2 regions of the Cupriavidus sp. OTU4054 genome follow, and region 1 is predicted to be linked to the other one. Evidence: predicted binding sites of a transcription regulator. Region 1 holds the regulator's gene; the other holds the start of a gene.
What was found. The regulator NrdR, encoded in region 1, represses ribonucleotide reductase genes. The targets are predictions, from matches to a motif close to CACNANATNTNGTG.

Region 1 (10,574 bases):
ACGGAATCCTGGCACGGACGCCGTTGCCTCCCCGCACGCCCTACTCTCCAACGCCTGTTTCCAGAATTTGCCGATGCAATGTGACGTAAATTGCAATCGGTGCCCTCTGAATTCCCTTTTTACAGACGAGTGACGCCATGTTCGAACGCAGCCGCTTTACGATCGACCAGATCGACCCCGAAGTCTTCGCCGCGATCCAGAAGGAAAACCAGCGCCAGGAAGACCATATCGAGCTGATCGCTTCCGAGAACTACACCTCGCCGGCCGTGATGGCCGCGCAGGGTTCGCAACTGACCAACAAGTACGCCGAGGGCTATCCCGGCAAGCGCTACTACGGCGGCTGCGAATATGTCGACGTGGTCGAACAGCTGGCCATCGACCGCATCAAGCAGATCTACGGCGCCGAAGCCGCCAACGTGCAGCCGAACTCGGGCTCGCAGGCGAACCAGGGCGTGTTCTTCGCGATGCTGAAGCCGGGCGACACCATCATGGGCATGAGCCTCGCCGAGGGCGGTCACCTGACGCACGGCATGGCGCTGAACATGAGCGGCAAGTGGTTCAACGTGGTCAGCTACGGCCTGAACGCGCAGGAAGACATCGACTACGACGCGATGGAAAAGCTCGCGCACGAGAAGAAGCCCAAGCTGATCATCGCGGGCGCCTCGGCCTTCGCGCTGCGTATCGACTTCGAACGTATTTCGAAGGTTGCCAAGGCAGTCGGCGCTTACTTCATGGTGGACATGGCCCACTACGCGGGCCTGATCGCCGCCGGCGAGTACCCGAACCCGGTGCCGTTCGCGGACTTCGTCACCACGACGACCCACAAGAGCCTGCGCGGCCCGCGCGGCGGCGTCATCCTGATGAAGGCCGAGCACGAGAAGGCCATCAACTCGGCCATCTTCCCCGGCATCCAGGGCGGCCCGCTGATGCACGTGATCGCCGCCAAGGCGGTCGCGTTCAAGGAAGCGCTCACTCCCGAGTTCAAGGCTTACCAGCAACAGGTGGTGAAGAACGCCGCCGCGCTGGCCGAGACGCTGATCGCGCGCGGCCTGCGCATCGTGTCGGGCAAGACCGAGAGCCACGTGATGCTCGTGGACCTGCGCGCGAAGCAGATCACCGGCAAGGAAGCCGAGAAGATCCTCGGCGACGCGCATATCACCGTGAACAAGAACGCGATTCCGAATGACCCGGAAAAGCCGTTCGTGACCTCGGGTGTGCGTCTGGGCTCGCCGGCCATGACCACGCGCGGCTTCAAGGAAGAGGAAGCCCGCCTGGTAGGCAACCTGATCGCCGACGTGCTGGACAACCCGCACGACGAAGCGAACATCGCCAAGGTGCGCGAGCAGGTGGCGGCGCTGACCAAGCGCTTCCCGGTTTACGGTTAAGCTGCGACAGTCCCTTCCCTCTCCCCTGGCGGGGAGAGGGACGCCCCCCAACCCAACAGGCGGCCCGGCATGAAATGCCCTTTCTGCGGTCACTCCAATACCCAGGTTCTCGATAGCCGTGTCTCCGAGGACGGCGACACCGTGCGCCGCCGCCGGCGCTGCGAAACCTGCGATCGCCGCTTCACCACCTACGAACGCATCGAACTGTTCTTCCCGGCCATCGTGAAGAAGAACGGCTCGCGCGTCGACTACGCGCGCTCCAAGCTGCAGGACTCCATGCGGCTGGCCCTGCGCAAGCGTCCCGTCTCGGCCGAGGCCATCGACCTCGCCATCACGCAGATCGAAGAGAAACTGCTCGCCCTCGGCGAGAAGGAAATCCCGAGCAGCCAGGTCGGCGAGCTCGTGATGCGCGAACTGCGCAAGCTCGACAAGATCGCCTATATCCGCTTCGCCTCCGTCTATCGCAGTTTCGAGGATGTGTCGGAATTCCGTGAAGTGATTGAAGAATTCTCAACGTCGTCCCGCAAGCCCGGCAGGAGTGGTTAAATCGCGGACGCGACGGCGCCCCGCGCGCACGTCGTAGCAAACCATCGTCGCCCCCCGACTGATTCGTGACACCCGTGTTGCAGACACGGTGAACACGGGAGGGCACGCGCATGACCCTGCGCCGCATGCGCATCGGTACCGGCTTCACCATGATCGAGTCATTGGTGGCCGTGCTCGTTCTCGGCATCGGTGTGCTCGGCGTGGCGAACCTGCTCGCCAACTCGCTGCGGTTCTCGCAGCAATCCACTTACGAACTCGTCGCCTCGTCGCTCGCCCATGACATGGCCGAGCGCATGCGCGCCAACGCGGCGCGCGTGCGCGATGGCGGCTACCGCGCCGTCGATACCGCCACCTTTACCGGGCGTGGCACGGACCCGCTCTCCAACGGCTGCACCGGGCAGGACTGCGCCTCGCGCCGCGAGCAGCGCGATGTCGAGGAATGGAGCCGCCGCGTCACCGGCAGCCTGCCGGGCGGACGCGGCGTGGTGTGCGCCGATGCGGCGCCGCGCGTTCCCGTTGGTGGCGCGTGGGCATGCACGCCTCCTGCCTCCGGCGTGCGCTCGCCACTGGTGATCAAGCTCGGCTGGGTCCCCCGTTCGGGAGGCGGAAATGCCCACGCAACCGGGGCGAGCGGCGGCAAGGCCGGCGACGGCGAGGCGGTGGTCCAGCTCGTCGTCGTGACGAGCACGCTGGCGGGCCCATGACACGGCATACCGCACGGCCCGCTTCGCATGCGCGATGCCACGGCTATACGCTGGTGGAGCTGCTGACATCGCTCGTGATGGGCATGATCATCCTTGCCGCGGGCTTCGCGCTCTATACGATGAGCCGCGGCAACCAGAACGCCATCGCCAACAGCAGCACGCTCGACGAGCGTGGCTGGCTAGCACTCGATGCCGTGGCGAGCCAGCTGCGGCAGGCGGGGTACGTGCCGCCGGGCGCGAAGCGAGACGCCGCCATGCCGATGCTGCTGGGGCTCGACGACTGCGACGCGCCTGCCGTGGCGCACGGCACGCTGCAATGCACGGGCGCGTCCGCGAAGACCGATGCGTTGCTGATCCGCTTCTACGGTGCGAGCCGGGCTGGCTCGCCAGCGGCCGACGACACGGTCATCGACTGTGCGGGCGAAGGTGTGCCGGCCCCCGACGGCGACAGCCCGCGGGGCGCCTCGCTCTTCTTCGTGCGCCACGCCGCCGACGGCACCGCAAGCCTGATCTGCCGGCATGGCGCCGGTGCGGGCGCCGCCGACGTCGAACTGATACGCGGCGTCGAGCGCATGGAGTTGCTCTATGGCATATCGACGGCCGGTGACGGCATGCCGGACAAGGTCGTGCCTGCACGGGTCATGACAGCCGACGACTGGCGCAACGTGGCGACGGTCACGGTCTCGCTGCTGCTGCGCGGCGACCATCGCCGCCGTGGCACCACTTCCGGCACCACGTCCACCACCACGTCCACCACCACGCTCGCGATGTTCGGCGCCGCCGACGATCCCGACTATCGCGTCGAGACCGGCAAGACGCCCGATATCGTCCGCCGCGTGTTCACCAGCACCGTGCAGTTGCGAAATCGACTGGCCTGCCCCACGAGCGGAGATCCATCGTGCGGCTGACGCGATGGGTGCCGTCCATGCGCGGGGACAGCGGCATGGCCCTCGTCACCACGCTGACCATGCTTGTCGTGGTGCTGCTGCTCGCCATCACGGGCGCGCGCGTGGCGCTCGATGGCAAACGCAATGCCCGCCACATGCGGGACATGGACATCGCCTTCCAGGCGGCCGAGGCCGCGTTGCGCGACGCGGAACTCGACATCGAGGCATCGCCGGACGCACGCAGCCGCTCGTCGCTGTTTTCCACGCGGTCGTCGGAGGGGTTTATCGAGGGATGCAATACCGGCGCGGCCGGCGCGCAGCCTTATCTCGGCCTCTGCCTGCCCAACGCCGCGGACGGGGACATATGGAACGTTGTCGACTGGGACGCCACGACCACGCCCCGCACGGTGGCATTCGGCACCTTCACGGGCCGGCGTTTCCAGACCGGCACGGGCGCGATGCCTTCCCGCCCGCCCCGCTATCTCATCGAACTCGTGGTCGATCAGTCCATCGGCGCGCAAGCCGATGGACTGCGCTACCTCTATCGCATCACGGCACTTGGTTTCGGGCCTCATCCGGACACACGCGCCATGGTGCAGTCGGTCTATCGCAAATCCAATCGCTGAACATGTGCTTCGATCCCATCGTACGGACGATACGACGCGCGCGCGCCATGCTGCTGGCCGCATCGCTCGCCGCGCCCCTGACGTCCGCACTCGCGGCATCCACACAACCCACTCCCACGATCGACATCGCAACGGCGCCGCTGTCGCTGTCGCTCGAGAGTGCGTATTCGAACGTGATGCTCACGCTATCGGTCGAGTTCCCGACGGTCGGGGCCGCATATCGCGGGCCCTACCGGAAAACCGAGACGTACCTGGGCTACTTCAACCCCAACCGCTGCTACAGCTACGACGAGGGGGCTGGTTACTTTGTGGGCAAGGGCAACACGGACGCGGCATACGAATGCGTCGTTGCGACGGAGGGCGAGTTCAGCGGCAACTTCATGAACTGGGCCACCGCGTCCGCGATGGACGTGTTTCGGATGGCCATGACCGGTGGGGATCGCGTCATCGACACGCCCAGCGAAACGGTCCTGCAGCGGGCCCTGTTGCCGTCGCACTTCTTCGCGTCGCACTGGACCTTCCCGCTGAAGGGACTCGATGGAAGCGGAGAGAACAGCGAGCCGTCGAAAGTAACGCCTTTCGCGCACGGCAATCTGTATATCGCATCCTGCGGCAATCATGTCTTCTTTTCGCCGACTTACGATCCCAGTGCGGACTGTTACTGGCCTGGTGAATACAGTGACACGGCCACGGAGCGGCGCGCGTTCCGCGTGCAGGTGAAGGTCTGCGACGGCGGCGAAGCGACCTCCCGAGGCGACCTCTGCCATCGTTATCAAGGCAGCAACTACAAGCCGATCGGAGAGATGCAGCGCAACGCCGGCAAGGCGCGCTTTGCCGCGTTCGGCTATCTGAACGACAGTGACTGGAACCGGTATGGCGGCGTGCTTCGCGCACCGATGAGATACGTTGGCCCAACCGCCACCGACGACAAGTTCCAGCCCACCGGCAACCCCGCGCCCGAATGGGACAAGGATGGTGTGCTGCGAGCCAATCCGCTGGGCGACAAGACGTACGGCCAGAGTGGCGTGATCAATTACCTGAACAAGTTCGGCCGGACGCAGCACGCGAGCATGGGCGCCCCTGGCACTAACCCTTCGGGCAGCTACAAGCAATACGATCCGATCGGCGAACTGTATTACGAGAGCCTCCGCTACCTCCACAGGCATCCGGACGGCCCCACGCCGGAGGCGTTCGCCGACGGGTGGCAGAACTTTACCGACAGCTTTCCCGCCTACCGCGACTGGAAGGCGCTGGACGACCCGTTGCTCGGCAACTGTCAGCGCAACTACGTCATTCTCATCGGCGACATCAACACCAACTTCGACAACTACGTTCCCGGCAACACGAAACCCGAGGGCGTCACCGGGGATGCGCCTCGCCCGGTCGATCCCTACTCGGGCCTCGACGTGATGGCCGAGACCGACAAGGTGGGAAGACTCGAGACGAACACGCCCGCCTCGACCGGCAATGCGAAGCCACTGCCGGCCGACTTCCTGAGCCTCGGCGCGAAGTTCCTGCACGGCTCGTCACGCCGGTCCTACTACGTCGCGGGTCTGGCCTACTGGGCGCATACCTCCGCGTTCCATCCCCAGCGAAAGGAGGCGCGCGTGACCACCTACGCCATCGACGTGAACGAAGGCGGCGACGGCACCATCCACGACTGGCACAGACACTCGCAGATCTATCTCGCCGCGAAATACGGCGGCTTCCGTAACGAGCTCGCGGAGGGCGGCAATGCCGATGGGAATCCCTTCCAGGCGCTCGGCGCGGATGGCGCGGTCGCGGCCAGCGACAGGGAATGGGAAGCCGCGCCGCTGGGATCGAACCTGCCATACAACTGGTTCCTGGCCAGTCAGCCGCGCAAGATGATCGATGCGTTCAAGCAGATCTTTGCGCAGATCTCGAGCGGCGTGGCGGGGACCGGCGGCATGGCGCTCAGCACCCACAGCATTCGCCGTGGCGGCCCGCCACCGCTGGCGTTCGTCCCGGGCTACGACGCGCAGTGGAATGGCACGCTCACGGCATACGACGTTCGCGTGGACCCCGGCAAGGGCATCGCGCTGGCCTCCGCGCAGTGGGAAGCCGGTGAGCGCCTCGGCACGCGCGCCCACACCTCGCGCGCCATATTCTCGCTCGACAGCGCCGGCCGCGGCATGCCCTTCACGTGGGCAGCGCTCGACGCGGCACAGAAGACATCGCTGGACATCGACCCTGACACCGGCACCGCCGACGGCCGCGGCGAGCAGCGCGCGGAATATGTCCGTGGCGACCGCGCCCAGGAGACCGCGACTCCGCGCAACGCGCGCCCCTTCCGCGGCCGTCGCAACGTTCTTGGCGACGCGGTGAATGCCGGCCCGGTTCATGTCGGCGGCCCGTCCGGCAATGCCGGCGCGGGCGGCGCGCGCTACGAAGCCTTCCGTACCCGCTATGCGGCGCGCACGCCAATGGTCTACCTTGCCGCGAACGACGGCATGCTGCATGGCTTTGCCGCGCGTACGGGGCACGAAGTGTTCGCGTACGTGCCGCGCAGCGTGGTGCCCGCCCTCAACCAGCTGACCTCTCCAGCCTATGCCCACCGCAACTTCGTGGATGCGACACCCGTGACGGCAGATGCAGAAATCGGCAGTACCTGGCGCACGGTGCTGGCGGGCGGCCTCGGCGGCGGCGGCCAGGGCCTGTATGCGCTCGATATCACCGATCCCGAAGGCGGCCAGCGCGGGCGCGCGTTCGGCACGGCCGACGTGCTCTGGGAGTTCACCGATCGCGACGATGCCGACATGGGCAACGTCATGAGCGCGCCGATCATCGCGAAGCTGCGCACCGGCACCGATAACCGCGGCGCCCCCATCGAGGCATGGTTCGTCATCGCCGGTAACGGCCTGAATGCCAACCTGGACGACGGCCACGCCAATCCGGCCGCGTCGGGCGTGCTGTTTCTGCTTCGCCTCGACAAGCCCGCCGGGCAACGGTGGCAGCTCGATCGGAACTACTACAAGATCGTCACGCCGCGCGGCATGATCCCGGCAGCGCTTCAACATCCGAACGGACTGAGCGCGCCGACCGGTGTCGCCAACGCGGCAGGCGTGACCCAGACCGCGTATGCCGGCGATCTGCTCGGGCAGCTTTGGAAGTTCGATCTCACACGCGGCGCATCGACGTGGCATGGGGGCCGCGATGGCGCCATCCCCGCTTATGGGGAACCCAGGGGCACGCCATTCTTCAGCGCCACGTCCACCGCGGGCGAGCCCCGCCCCATCACGATGGCGCCAAGCGTGGCCCATGCGGGCGGCGGCCATATGGTGCTGTTCGGCACCGGCAAGTATTACGAACTGGCGGACGCACGACAGGACGCATCCGACTCCAACGCGTTCTATGGCGTGTTCGACGATGGTCAGCGCCGGGTGGAGCACCGCGGCAGGCTCAACACGCTGATTGCCATGCCGGCGCATAACGGGGCCGCGGTCGCATGGCTCGGCAAGGGAACGCCGCCCGGCCACGTGTCGCCCGCCAGGCCGGGGTGGGTGTTCGAATTCATCGAGCCAGCCGAACGCCAGGTCGGACCCGCCACGCTGCAAGGCGGCTTCGTCCACTTCAATTCCATGACCACCAGCACCAGGTCCTGCAGTTCGCCCGGCAGCAGCCGCAACTACGCGCTCAATGCATTGACGGGGCTGCCCAGCGATACGGTGTCGGGCACCCTGTCGGCGGAGGGGATTCTGGGGCCGCCGGTGACCGTATCGAGTGAGCCCGTCGTGGACGCGCGCAACAACACCGGACAGATCCGCCAGGCCGAAACGCAGCAGGTGCTGAGTCTCGGCACGACCGGCCAGGCCAGACCCACGGCTCCCACTCGCGTCGCGTCGATCGCCGGCCGCCTGAGCTGGCGCGAGATTCGCCACCCCGACCCGCGCGGGCAGCCGGCCGCGAAGCCATGAGGAGGCCGCTCGTGTCGCAAACCGAAACGGGTCCGGGAACGGGAACGGGAACCGGGTTCACGCTGATCGAACTGGTGACGGTGGTTGCCATCATCGGAATACTGAGCACGATTGCGTATCCGCAATACATCGAGCACACGCGCCGCGCGAGCCGCGCCGATGCAAGCGCCGCGCTGCTCTCCGCCATGCAGCAGTTCGAACAGCACTATTCGGACGCCAATACCTATTACAAGCCGAACACGAACGTGCTCTGGGACGGCTTTCAGAAGAAGTCGGACGGCGGAAAATTCGTACTGTCCGCACAAGGCTGCGGCGCGTTCAATGGCCACTGCGTCGAGCTTCGCGCCACGGCGCAAGGCACGGGCGATCCATGCGGCGCGCTCGTGCTTCGCAGTACCGGCGAGCGCCTGGTGTGGACGCAGAATCAGTATCTGAACAAGCGGGAGTGCTGGTGACGCGGGCCATGGACCGGCAGCGGGCCTTCACGCTGATCGAACTCGTCACCACACTGGCCATTGCCGCCATCGCGATGGCCGCGGTGGTCCCCAGCGCGGCGACTTTCGTCCGCGAGCATCGCGTTGCCGCGACCACCGAGCGTCTGGCCTCCGCATTGACGATGGCGCGGACCACGGCGATCGCGCGGCGCACCTACGTCAGCGTCGCCCCGCTCGGCACGGGGTGGCAGGAGGGCTGGCGCGTGTTCGTCGAGCACGACCCGCCTCGCGGCCAGTTCAACGGACGCGATGCCGTGCTCCTCCTGGAGGACCGCGTGTCCTCCGACCTCGCCGCCCTGACGCCGGGCGCGAATGCCGTCACGTTCTCGCCGGTGGGCCGCGTGGTTGCGGCAGGCCCGCCGGGCGGACGCCAGCATATTGGCTTTCGCATCGAAAGCGCGAGCCGGCTGGTGGAAATCGGCGCGATGGGTCAGGTTCGCGTCTGCATTCCGGCAAGCCAGCCCACCGCCTGCAAATAGCCGCGCCGCCGGCTTGTGACAGGACTGTCTGAATTTCGCGACGAAACCCGACGCGACCGGGTGAGATTCGGCCATTACCCCACGAAAGGGGTAGCCTTTTGCCATAAAAAGCCGTCTAATCTGCCCTGACCTTCCCCATGGGTTAGGGAAGGGCGTATTACGCGAGCGCGCATCGCGGCTTCACACACATCGCAAACATAACCGCGCGCAGCACAACAAAAAGCAAAAAGCAGCACCTTTTTTTGACGGGAGTCATGATGGGTCAGTCTGTCTGCCTTTGGGCCGTGGGCTTGCTGGCGTCTGCGCAGCCCACGGCCGGGGACGATCTCACGCGCCACGCATGCGGGCGCGGCGCCAGCCATGGCGCGCCCTCCACGATCGGCGGCTTCACGCTGATCGAGATGCTCGTCGCCGTCACCATTCTCGGCGTGGTCGCCATGGCCGCGTTACCGAACCTCAGCAGCTTTACCCATAGCAGCAAGATCCGCTCGGAAGCCTCGAGCTTCGCCAGCGACATGGAAGTCGCGCGCAGCGAAGCCGCGCGCCGCAACGCCACCGTCACGATCTGCCCGAGCCAGGACGGGAATACCTGCTCCGACGACTGGTCGCAGCCGCGGGTGATCTTCTTCGATACCAATAACGATGGCGCCTATGGCAATGGCGACGACCTGATCCGCCGCGGCAACACGCCGCCCGCGCGCATCGTCATCACGGCCGCCGATCTTGCCGCGCCGACCTATATCCGCTTCCGCTCGTTCGGACCCTCGACCTCGCCGACCGCGAACTGGCAGATCTGTGAAAGCGGATCGGCGCTTCCGGGCCAGACGATCTCGATGACGGGCAGCGGCAAGCCCTATATCCAACTGCAGACCCCCTGCTCCTGACGCCATGTCGAGACACCCTTCGCATGCCCAACGCTCCGGCAGGGTCCCGCGTATCCGCGCGCGGCGGCCCGCTCCGCGCAACGCGGCCGGCTTCTCGCTGATCGAGGCGCTCGTCACGATCGTCATCCTGTCGTTCGGCGTGCTGGCACTGGCGATGCTGCAGGTGCAGACGCTGGTGGACACGCGTACGTCGGCGGCACGGAACATCGCGGCGGAGATGGCGTACAACCTCGCCGACGAGATTCGCAGCAACAACGCCGCGTACGACCTCGGAGCGTTCAAGACCCTGCCGACGGATCCGCCGGCTCAGGTCGCGGCCTGCTACGGCGCCGGCTGCACGCCCGCGCAGATGGCCACCACCAGCTATGCGACCTGGCGCAACGATCTCGGCAGCGCGCTGCCGCAGGGCAAGGGCTACGTATGCGTGGATGGCTCGCCCGACGATGGCGAAAGCCCGGCGGACAATCAATGCGACAACGCGCCCGGCGCACCGTACGTGATCAAGATCTGGTGGAACGAAGACCAGGGCAGCGCCCTGCGCTTCGTGACGTCGTTCGTCCCCTTCCCCGTCGCCGCCGGCACCCCATGAGACAGACGCCCCGCCTCCCCCCGCGCCGCGATGGCGGCTTCACGC
Region 2 (10,574 bases), on a different contig from region 1:
GGGTGCATCGGGAGCATCGGGAGCGTCGAAGGGCGGCTACAAGTCCGGGCCGAAGGCGTCTCCCAATCTGCTGGACAAGGGGGCCAAGGGCTCGCGCTTCACGGGCGGCAGCGTGCTCCGGCAGTTGTGGCGGCAGCCCGAACCGCCGGAATTCCACTGGCGCCTGCTGCGCTATTTCTGCTGGACGCGGCTGGCCGTGGCGCTGCTGCTGCTCGGCTACGCGTGGCTGCCGCTCGACCGCAGCGCGCGCGTGCTGGCGGCCAGCGATGGCAATATGCGCGTGGTCCACGCCATGCCGGCGATCGTGCCCTATCTCGCTATCGGCGTTCTGCTGGCCGGCGCGGCATTCTGGCGCCGGCGGTTCCAGCTGCGCGTGCGGGTCGAGGTGCTGCTCGACCTGCTGATGCTGGCCGCGATCTTCCTCGTGCTGACCAAGGGCAGCCACGGCGAAGGCGTCGCGATGATCTTCCTGTTGCCGGCGCTCGAGGCCGGCGCGCTCACGAGCCTGCCGTTCGCGCTGTTCACGGCGGCGATGTCGGCGCTGGTCGTGATGAGCGAGCCGTTCGTGCATACGCTGCTGTCGCGGCAGGCCGATGCGGACCTGCTGGGCTCGGGGCTGTTCAGCCTCGTGTTCATGATCGCCGCGTTTGTCATGCATATGCTGGCCAACCGGCAGATCGCGCAGGAACAGCTGGCGCTCGCGCGCGAGCACGAACTGCGCATGCAGCAGCTCGTCAACCGGCTGCTCGTCAACGACATGCAGGATGGCGTGATGCTGGTGCGCGCCAATGGCGCCGTGGTGGCGGCGAATCCCGCGGCCATCGTGCTGCTGGGCGTGCAGCCGCACGAGCGCATCCGCGAAGGCCAGATCCGCGCGGGCGAGCGCGAGGGCGCGCTGTTCGACCTGCGGCGCATTCCGCGGCTGCAGCCGCTGATGGAGATGCTGCGCGACTGGCTGCGCACGAAGGACGACGTGCCGCGCATCCTGCAGCTGCTGCCGCTGGCGTCGCAGCCGTCGGCGGGCGGGCCCATGCTGCATACGCGTCTGCGCCTGCGCTTCGTGCTGCCGGGCCTGGCGGGCGTGCGTTCGACGCTCTCTCATGCGTACACGGTGCCGACGTCGCTCGATACCGAGGGGTGGAACGACATGTCGCCGGAGACGGCGGCGCGCATGCGGCTGGCGATCGCGCAGAACGAGGCCATGGCGTGGAGCGCCGAGGACGAGGCGCTGCTGCGCAGCGAGATGCGCGACACGCTGCTCGTGCATATCGAAAGCTGGGAGCGGATTGCCGAACAGGTACAGCAGGAGAAGCTCGCCGCGATGGGGCGGCTGGTGGCCAGCGTCGCGCACCAGATTCGCAATCCGCTGGCGGCGATCAGCCAGGCGAACGAACTGCTCGCGGATTCCGTGCGTGCGGACGCGGGGGGTGCGGATATGGGGGGCGGCACGGCGGGCGGCGACGTCGATGCGCGGCTGCTGCGGATCATCAGCGACAACGTGCGGCGGCTCGACCAGGTGGTGTCCGACGTGCTGCAGCTGTCGCGGCGGCCGCGCACCGGGCACAGTTCGGTGAAGCTCGCGCAGGCGCTGCCGGAAATCGTCGATCGCTGGCGGCTCGAGATGCGGTCGCGCTCGGGCACGCGCGCGGACGTCAACGCCAATGCCATCCGCATGACCGTGGATCTGGCGCAGCCGCTGATCTTCGACGCGTCGCAGTTGCAGCAGGTGCTCGGCAACCTGCTCGACAACGCGTGGCGCTACTGCAGCCGGCTGCCCGGCTCCATCCGCCTGCTCGCGCATGCGTTGGATCAGCACCACGCCGAACTGATCGTCTGGAACGACGGGGCCGAGGTATCGCGCGAGCACCAGCGCAGCCTGTTCGAGCCGTTTTTCACCAGCAACGCGCAGGGGACGGGGCTCGGGCTGTTCATGGCGCGCGAACTCTGCGGCGCCAACGATGCGCAGGTGCGCTACGGCACGATCGCCCTCGAAACGTTGCTGGATCGCACAGGGATGCTCGCGCCGGGCGCACGCGATACACTCCCGGCCAAAGCCTTCGTGCTGACGATGCGCATCGACACCCCTGACGCGGTTGCCGGAAACTGACCGACGGCATCGGGTACCGACCGCCGCGTCCGCCGGACCCGACAGAACAACGAGCTCCCTTCTACCATTCATGCCCGTCCGACCTCCCGCCCTCGACCCGATTCTCGTCATCGACGACGAGGCCGACCTGCGCGAGCTGCTCGAGATATCGCTGCGCCGGATGGGGCATGACGTAGTAATGGCTGGCTCTCTCTCGGAGGCGCGCCAGAGGCTGGCCGAGCGCCGCTACAGCCTGGTGCTGACCGATATGCGGCTGGGCGACGGGCTCGGCATCGAGATCGTGCGCCAGCTGTCCGCCTCGCCCGAGCGCGTGCCCGTGGCGGTGATCACGGCCTATGGCAGCGCCGACAATGCGGTGGACGCGCTCAAGGCGGGCGCGTTCGACTACATCGCCAAGCCCGTCTCGCTCGACCAGCTCCGGACGCTGATCCTGAACGCGCTGGGCCGCAAGCAGAGCGACGGCGGCGCGGGCGCATCGTCGGACAGCGCCGAGTCGAACGAACTCGCGGAACGCATGATGGGCCTGTTGCCCGGCCTGTCGCCCGCCATGCAGGAGGTGCGCCGGTCGCTGTCGCGGCTCGCGCGCAGCATGGCGCCCGTGGTCATCAGCGGGGAGTCCGGCAGCGGCAAGGAACGCGCGGCCCGTGCGATCCACGCGGTGAGCGCGCGCGCCGCGCATCCGTTCGTCGCGGTCAACTGCGGCGCGATTCCCGAATCGCTGATGGAGTCGGAATTCTTCGGCTACGTGAAGGGGGCCTTCACGGGCGCGGATGCCGAGCGCGGCGGCTTCTTCCAGACGGCCCACGGCGGCACGCTGCTGCTGGACGAGGTGGCCGACCTGCCGCTGGCGATGCAGGTCAAGCTGCTGCGCGCGCTGCAGGAGCGGCGCGTGCGCAAGATCGGCGCGAACAAGGAGGATGTGGTGGACGTGCGCGTCATGTGCGCGAGCCACAAGGACCTCGCGGCGATGGTCGCCGCGGGTTCGTTCCGGCAGGACTTGTATTACCGGCTGAACGTGCTGGAGCTGCGCATGCCGACGCTGCGCGAGCGCGCCGAGGACGTGCCCGTGCTGGCGCGCGCCATTCTCGAACACCTGGCCGTGCGGTATGGGGACGCGCATCCGCGGCGCCTCTCGCACGCGGCGCTGGCGCGGCTGACCGCGTATCCGTTCCCGGGCAACGTGCGCGAGCTGGAAAACCTGCTCGAGCGCGCCTATGCGTTTGCCGAGGGCGACGAGATCGACGTGGCGGACCTCGGCCCGCTGGAGGCGGGCATGGAGCGCGCGACGATGCTGCAGCCGCCGCCGATGCCGCCCGTGGTCTCGAACACCTACCCCGTGTGGGGCACGATGCCGGGCTGGTCGCCCGCACCCGCGGCGGCGGTATCGTCGGTCATGCCGTCCATGGCGCCGGTGCCCGGTTTCCCCGAGCCCGAGGCCGAGCCGGTGCTGGTCGCCGCGGATCCGCTGGCCCAGGCGCTCGGCGACATCAGTTTCCCGATCGACCTGCCCGCGCGGCTCGAGGCCATCGAGCGCGAGCTGATCCTGCGCGCGCTGCGGCAGACCGGATTCAACCGCACCGCGGCGGCGCCGCTGCTGGGTCTGAACTTCCGCCAGCTGCGCTATCGCATCCAGCAGCTCGAGATCCGCGACGAGCGCGAGGGACGCGACGCCGGCGCCGAGGTGTCGCCGGAGATCCTGCCCGAGGGCGAGGGCAGCGATGGCTGATACCGTGGGCCCGTCGGCCGCCTCCAACGCCTCCAACGCCTCCGGCGCTTCGGATGCCGACTTCCTGCCGAATGCGGACGGATGGGTACCCGCCGCGCGGCACGTGCCTTCGCCGAACTACGACGCGCGGCCGGCGGATGTGCCGACCGACCTCGTGGTGATCCACAATATCAGCCTGCCGCCGGGACAGTTCGGCACCGGCGATATCGAGGCGTTCTTTCAGAACCGTCTCGAGATCGCGCGCGATCCGTTCTATGAACAGATTCGTGACGTTCGCGTGTCGGCACACTTCCTGATCGCGCGCGATGGTGAACTGGTGCAGTTTGTCGCCTGCACGCAACGGGCATGGCATGCGGGGCAGTCGGCATTCTGTGGCCGCCAGCGTTGCAACGATTTCTCCATCGGCATCGAGATCGAAGGCACCGACGACGTGCCGTTCACGGCGGCCCAGTATCGAACGGCCGGGGCGCTCGTGCGGGCGCTGCGGATGGCCTATCCGATCGCAGCGCTGGCCGGGCACAGCGACATCGCCCCAGGCCGCAAGACCGACCCCGGTCCGCACTTCGATTGGGAACGGCTGGCCAAACTGGCGCAACTGCCCGCCGGCGTGCTGCCATATCGTGCATAAGGCGCCTGCGCTAATTCCCCGTTCCGGGTAGGCCTATCGTCGTAGTTTCGCCATAGAAATAAATTTGAAGGTATGTGCGGAAGCCCGCATCCCTTGGCGGATCGGGGCTGGCGGGAATGTGGCGATGCCGCATCCGGGAAACAGAGGCCAATTCACCCGTTGTCAAGACTGTTCATCCGCCAACGATTCACTATACTTAGCCCAGTTTTTCGAGACGACCACAATATCTAGTGGTCCTCTCAAGGGACCGACCCCAATGTGAGGTGTGAGCGCGAGCCGAATGTGCCGCCAGCGCCTCTGCAGCGGACCGGGTCGGGGCAATACCAGAGTCCCTAGCAGAATGATCGCCAGTGCAGTTGGGTTCTCGCCCGGCAAAGCCGGAACCGAGAGTGTCTTCTGAAGCGCATTTTGCTAGGGACTTTGTCACTTCCAAATACAAGGGGAACTACCTCATGCAAACGGCCCAGAACGAACTCGCCACTGGCGTATCGAGCGCTGTCGGTGCAGCCGGCACGTCGCAGTCCACCTCCGCCGCTGCGGGAACGGGTTACCAGGACTACAAGATCATCCGCCGCAATGGCGCCGTCGTGGCGTTCGAGCCGAGCAAGATTTCCGTCGCCGTGACCAAGGCCTTCCTGGCCGTCAACGGCGGTACCGGTGCCGCTTCCGCGCGTGTGCGCGAGCTGGTGGAACAACTGACCGGTTCCGTGGTGCGCGCGCTGCTGCGCAGCCGTCCCAACGGCGGCACGTTCCATATCGAGGACGTGCAGGACCACGTGGAACTGGCGCTGATGCGTTCGGGCGAACATGAGGTGGCCCGTGCGTACGTGCTGTATCGCGAGAAGCGTTCGCAGGAACGTGCGCAAGCCAACGCGCAGGCCGTGGCCCGCGTGCAGGAAGCCGGCGGCGTGGCCGTCAACGTGATGGATGCCGGTGTCGTGCGTCCGCTGGACCTGGTCGCGCTGCACGAACTGATCGACACCGCCTGCAGCGGTCTGGGCGAAGGCGTGAGCGCCGAGCCGATCCTGAAGGAAACGCTCAAGAACCTGTACGACGGCGTGCCGCTGACTCAGGTCTACGACTCGGCCATCCTGGCCGCCCGTACGCTGATCGAGAAGGACCCGGCGTACAGCCAGGTGACCGCCCGCATCCTGCTGCACACGATCCGCAAGGAAATCCTCGGCGCCGAAGTGACGCAGGCCGAAATGGCCGCCCGCTACGTCGAGTACTTCCCGAAGTTCATCGCGCGCGGCATCGAAGCCGAACTGCTCGACGAGAAGCTCGCCACGTACGACCTGGCCCGCCTGGGCGCGGCGCTGGACGCCTCGCGCGACTTCCAGTTCAACTACCTCGGCCTGCAGACGCTGTACGACCGCTACTTCCTGCACGTGGACGAGACGCGCATCGAGATGCCGCAGGCCTTCTTCATGCGCGTGGCCATGGGCCTGGCGCTCGAAGAGAAGGACCGTGAAGCGCGCGCGATCGAGTTCTACCAGCTGCTGTCGTCGTTCGACTTCATGTCGTCCACGCCGACGCTGTTCAACTCGGGCACGCGCCGTTCGCAGCTGTCCTCGTGCTACCTGACCACGGTGTCGGACGACCTCGAGGGCATCTACGAAGCGCTGAAGGAAAATGCGCTGCTGTCGAAGTTCGCCGGCGGTCTGGGCAACGACTGGACCAACGTGCGCGCGCTGGGTTCGCACATCAAGGGCACCAACGGCAAGAGCCAGGGCGTGGTTCCGTTCCTGAAGGTGGTCAACGACACGGCCGTGGCCGTGAACCAGGGCGGCAAGCGCAAGGGCGCGGTGTGCGCGTACCTGGAGACGTGGCACCTGGACATCGAGGAATTCCTCGAGCTGCGCAAGAACACCGGTGACGACCGTCGCCGCACGCACGACATGAACACGGCCAACTGGATTCCGGACCTGTTCATGAAGCGCGTGATGGAGGGCGGCGATTGGACGCTGTTCTCGCCGGCCACCTGCCCGGACCTGCACGACAAGGTGGGCAAGGCCTTCGAGACCGCCTACCTCGGCTACGAAGCCAAGGCTGCCAGCGGCGAGCTCAAGCTGTTCAAGAAGATTCCGGCCGTGCAGCTGTGGCGCAAGATGCTGGGCATGCTGTTCGAGACCGGCCATCCGTGGATCACGTTCAAGGATCCGTGCAACATCCGCAGCCCGCAGCAGCACGTGGGTGTGGTGCATAGCTCGAACCTCTGCACGGAGATCACGCTCAACACGAACGACAGCGAAATCGCCGTCTGCAACCTGGGCTCGGTCAATCTGGTCGCGCACCTGAAGCAGCAGGCCGACGGTTCGTACGTGCTCGATCACGACAAGCTGCAGAAGACCATCCGCACCGCGATGCGCATGCTCGACAACGTGATCGACATCAACTACTACGCCGTGGACAAGGCGCGCAATTCCAACCTGCGCCATCGTCCGGTCGGCATGGGCATCATGGGCTTCCAGGACTGCCTGCACGTGCAGCGCGTGCCGTACGCGAGCGATGCCGCGGTGAAGTTCGCCGACACGTCGATGGAAGCGGTGTGCTACTACGCGTACCAGGCTTCGACCGAACTGGCCGAAGAGCGCGGCCGCTACAGCACGTACACGGGTTCGCTGTGGGATCGCGGCATCCTGCCGCAGGACTCGCTGAAGCTGCTGGCCGAAGAGCGTGGCGGTTACCTCGACGTGGACCTGTCCTCGACGATGGACTGGGATTCGCTGCGCGCCCGCATCAAGCAGCACGGCATGCGTAACTCGAACTGCATCGCGATCGCGCCGACGGCAACGATCTCGAACATCATCGGCGTGTCCGCCTGCATCGAGCCGACGTTCCAGAACCTGTACGTGAAGTCGAACCTGTCGGGCGAGTTCACGGTGGTCAACGATTACCTGGTTCGCGACCTGAAGGCCCGTGGCCTGTGGGACGAGGTGATGGTTGCCGACCTGAAGTACTTCGACGGTTCGCTGGCCCGTATCGACCGCATTCCGCAGGATCTGCGCGACATCTACGCCACCGCGTTCGAAGTGGAACCGACGTGGCTCGTGGAAGCCGCCAGCCGCCGCCAGAAGTGGATCGACCAGGCGCAGTCGCTGAACATTTACATGGCCGGCGCCTCGGGCAAGAAGCTGGACGACACGTACAAGCTCGCATGGGTGCGCGGTCTGAAGACCACGTACTACCTGCGCACCGTGGCCGCGACGCACGTGGAAAAGTCCACCGTGACGCGCGGTTCGCTGAATGCGGTGTCGTCGGGCGCTGACAACGGCGGTGTTTCGGCACTCGACAAGGCAGCGGCCTCGGCGCCGGCGATGCCGGAAGCCGACGGCGCGGTCTGCACGATGCGCCCGGGCGACCCTGGCTTCGACGAGTGCGAGGCCTGCCAGTAAGCATTGCCATGCGGGGCCGGTTTCGCGCCGGCCCCGCGCACCCCTCGGTGCACACATCGATGCACCCATCGATGCACCCTGAGCGCCATACGCGCGCGACGCAAACAATCGGAGAAACACTATGCTGAGCTGGGAAGACGACGCTCAAGCCACGCCTCAGGCCGCACCGCAGCCGGCCCTGCAACCCGCCATCCGCACGGCGGACGAGCAGGGTGTGCTGCCCCCGGCCGCCACGCAGCCGGGCATCCTCGGCGACAACCCGAACGCCGCCGCCGCGCAGAGCTCGCGCCGCGTGAACGCTGCCGACAAGCGCGTGATCAACGGTTCCACCGACGTCAACCAGCTGGTTCCGTTCAAGTACAAGTGGGCGTGGGAGAAGTACCTCGCCGGCTGCGCGAACCACTGGATGCCGCAGGAAATCAACATGTCGCGGGACATCGCGCTGTGGAAGGATCCGAACGGCCTGACCGAGGACGAGCGCCGCATCATCAAGCGCAACTTAGGCTTCTTCGTCACGGCCGACTCGCTGGCCGCCAACAATATCGTGCTGGGCACGTACCGCCAGATCACGGCGCCCGAGTGCCGCCAGTACCTGCTGCGCCAGGCCTTCGAAGAGGCCATCCACACGCACGCCTACCAGTACATCGTGGAGTCGCTCGGCCTCAATGAAGCCGAGATCTTCAACGCGTATCACGAAGTCGCGTCGATCCGCGCGAAGGACGAGTTCCTGATTCCGTTCATCGACACGCTGACCGATCCGTCATTCAAGACCGGCACGCCGGAGAACGACCAGAAGCTGCTGAAGTCGCTGATCGTGTTCGCCTGCATCATGGAAGGCCTGTTCTTCTACGTGGGCTTCACGCAGATCCTGGCCATGGGCCGCCAGAACAAGATGACGGGCGCTGCCGAGCAGTACCAGTACATCCTGCGCGACGAGTCGCTGCATTGCAATTTCGGTATCGACCTGATCAACCAGATCAAGCTCGAGAACCCGCATCTGTGGACCGCCGAGTTCAAGGCCGAGATCACCGAGCTGTTCAAGGAAGCGGTGGACCTCGAGTATCGCTACGCCGAGGACACGATGCCGCGCGGCGTGCTGGGCCTGAACGCACCGATGTTCAAGTCGTACCTGCGGTTCATCTGCAACCGCCGCTGCCAGCAGATCGGCCTCGAACAGCTGTTCCCGAACGAAGAGAACCCGTTCCCGTGGATGAGCGAGATGATCGACCTGAAGAAGGAACGCAACTTCTTCGAAACCCGCGTGATCGAGTATCAGACGGGTGGGGCGCTGTCCTGGGATTGAGTTCAATCCCAGCCAGCCTCGCTGACGAAAACGCCTCCTGCCCGCAGGGGGCGTTTTTGTTTGGGCGCGTCCCGGCGAGTTGAGACGATCGGGCAAATCGTCGAGACGGATCGTCAATGCCGGGGAGCGGGGCGTTCCTAGACTGAAGTCACGCATCGCAATGATCGCGATACCCAGCGACTTCAGGAGCCCATCATGCAACACAACACGTTCAGCACTTCCGCACGGTTGCGTGCCCTTGCCACGGCTGTGGCGTTTGCCGGTGCCGCGGCGGTCTCGTTCTCGGCGCATGCGGCCGATGCCGCAGCCGGGGCCGATCGCGATGCATCGCCGGTGACGCATGCCAGCCTGATGCACGAGCTGCAGGAGCTGCGCGCGGTGGGCTACGACCTGCTCGACGACAATTTCCCGGAGTCGCTGCAGCGCGCGCAGCGCAAGGTCGAGGCGAAGCATCGTGCGGCGGAGCAGGCGAAGGCCGCGCAGCCGGCGTCGGCAGGCTGAGTGGACGGACGTCGTTTTATTTCACCCGGGTGTAATTGACATCCCGTATTTCACCCGGATAAAATCCACGCATCGTTCAATGCGTGGAGGTATCGATGTCATCCCCTCAACAGGCCACGGCCTTTGCCGGCGACCGGCGGCTGGCCAGTGGCACCTATCTGGACGTCGCGCTCGCGATCCGGGACGCCGTGGCGGCCGGGTCCGACGCGACGATGCTGGCCTTCGACGATGTCACCGGCCGGCAGATCGATTTCGATCTGCGCGGCTCGGATGCGGACATCGCCGCGCGACTGGCGGCGCCCGAGCCCACCGGCACGGACAGCGCCCGCAAGCGCGCGGGACGGCCATCCCTTGGCGTCGCGGCGCGCGAGGTCACGCTGTTGCCGCGCCATTGGGAATGGCTCGGCGACCAGCCCGGCGGAGCGTCGGCCGCCTTGCGCCGGCTCGTCGATGCCGCGAGCACCTCGCCCGAAGCCGACCGGCGCCGCGCGCAGCAAACCGCGGACCGCTTCATGTCCGTGATGCTCGGCAACCAGCCCGGCTACGAGGACGCCTCCCGCGCGCTATACGCCGCCGACCGCGAGCGCTTCATGACGCTGAGCCGCCAATGGCCCAAAGACCTGCGCGAGCACGCGCGGAAGCTGGCGGCGGGAGCGTTTGCGCGGTAGATCGGACGAATGGCTATGAGAGGAGTCTGAAAGTCGCAGCGGGTAGCGATAGATCAAGAGATACGTAAATGGGGAGTTGGCGGGGTGATGGAGCGATGGCGACTGTGTTGGAATGGTGACGCTGGATCGAGGGAGAGCGGTAATAGGCCCGCGATGCCTCGGTCAGGCATGGAAGTCGCCCCCGACTGTCTGGAGTCAATCATGGCGCAAACAAACATCGCTGATCCTATTAGCGCAGCAGCCCCA

Region 2: the regulator NrdR is predicted to act here: its motif matches at 4,681-4,694, upstream of AAHB16_RS29550 (ribonucleoside-diphosphate reductase subunit alpha).

Annotation. Positions count from the first base shown of each region.
Region 1 is NZ_JASATF010000017.1:90,691-101,264, reverse strand. Features, by position in the region: gene glyA (serine hydroxymethyltransferase) at 138-1,385, shown strand; gene nrdR (transcriptional regulator NrdR) at 1,455-1,931, shown strand; gene pilV (type IV pilus modification protein PilV) at 2,042-2,635, shown strand; gene AAHB16_RS20040 (PilW family protein) at 2,632-3,543, shown strand; gene AAHB16_RS20035 (pilus assembly PilX family protein) at 3,534-4,148, shown strand; gene AAHB16_RS20030 (pilus assembly protein) at 4,196-8,083, shown strand; gene AAHB16_RS20025 (type IV pilin protein) at 8,095-8,538, shown strand; gene AAHB16_RS20020 (GspH/FimT family pseudopilin) at 8,535-9,056, shown strand; gene AAHB16_RS20015 (GspH/FimT family pseudopilin) at 9,311-9,940, shown strand; gene pilV (type IV pilus modification protein PilV) at 9,945-10,529, shown strand; gene AAHB16_RS20005 (PilW family protein) at 10,526-10,574, shown strand, end outside.
Region 2 is NZ_JASATF010000038.1:6,486-17,059, forward strand. Features, by position in the region: gene AAHB16_RS29535 (ATP-binding protein) at 1-2,107, shown strand, start outside; gene AAHB16_RS29540 (sigma-54-dependent transcriptional regulator) at 2,178-3,833, shown strand; gene ampD (1,6-anhydro-N-acetylmuramyl-L-alanine amidase AmpD) at 3,826-4,461, shown strand; gene AAHB16_RS29550 (ribonucleoside-diphosphate reductase subunit alpha) at 4,914-7,856, shown strand; gene AAHB16_RS29555 (ribonucleotide-diphosphate reductase subunit beta) at 7,978-9,159, shown strand; gene AAHB16_RS29560 (DUF4148 domain-containing protein) at 9,355-9,660, shown strand; gene AAHB16_RS29565 (DUF2239 family protein) at 9,756-10,328, shown strand.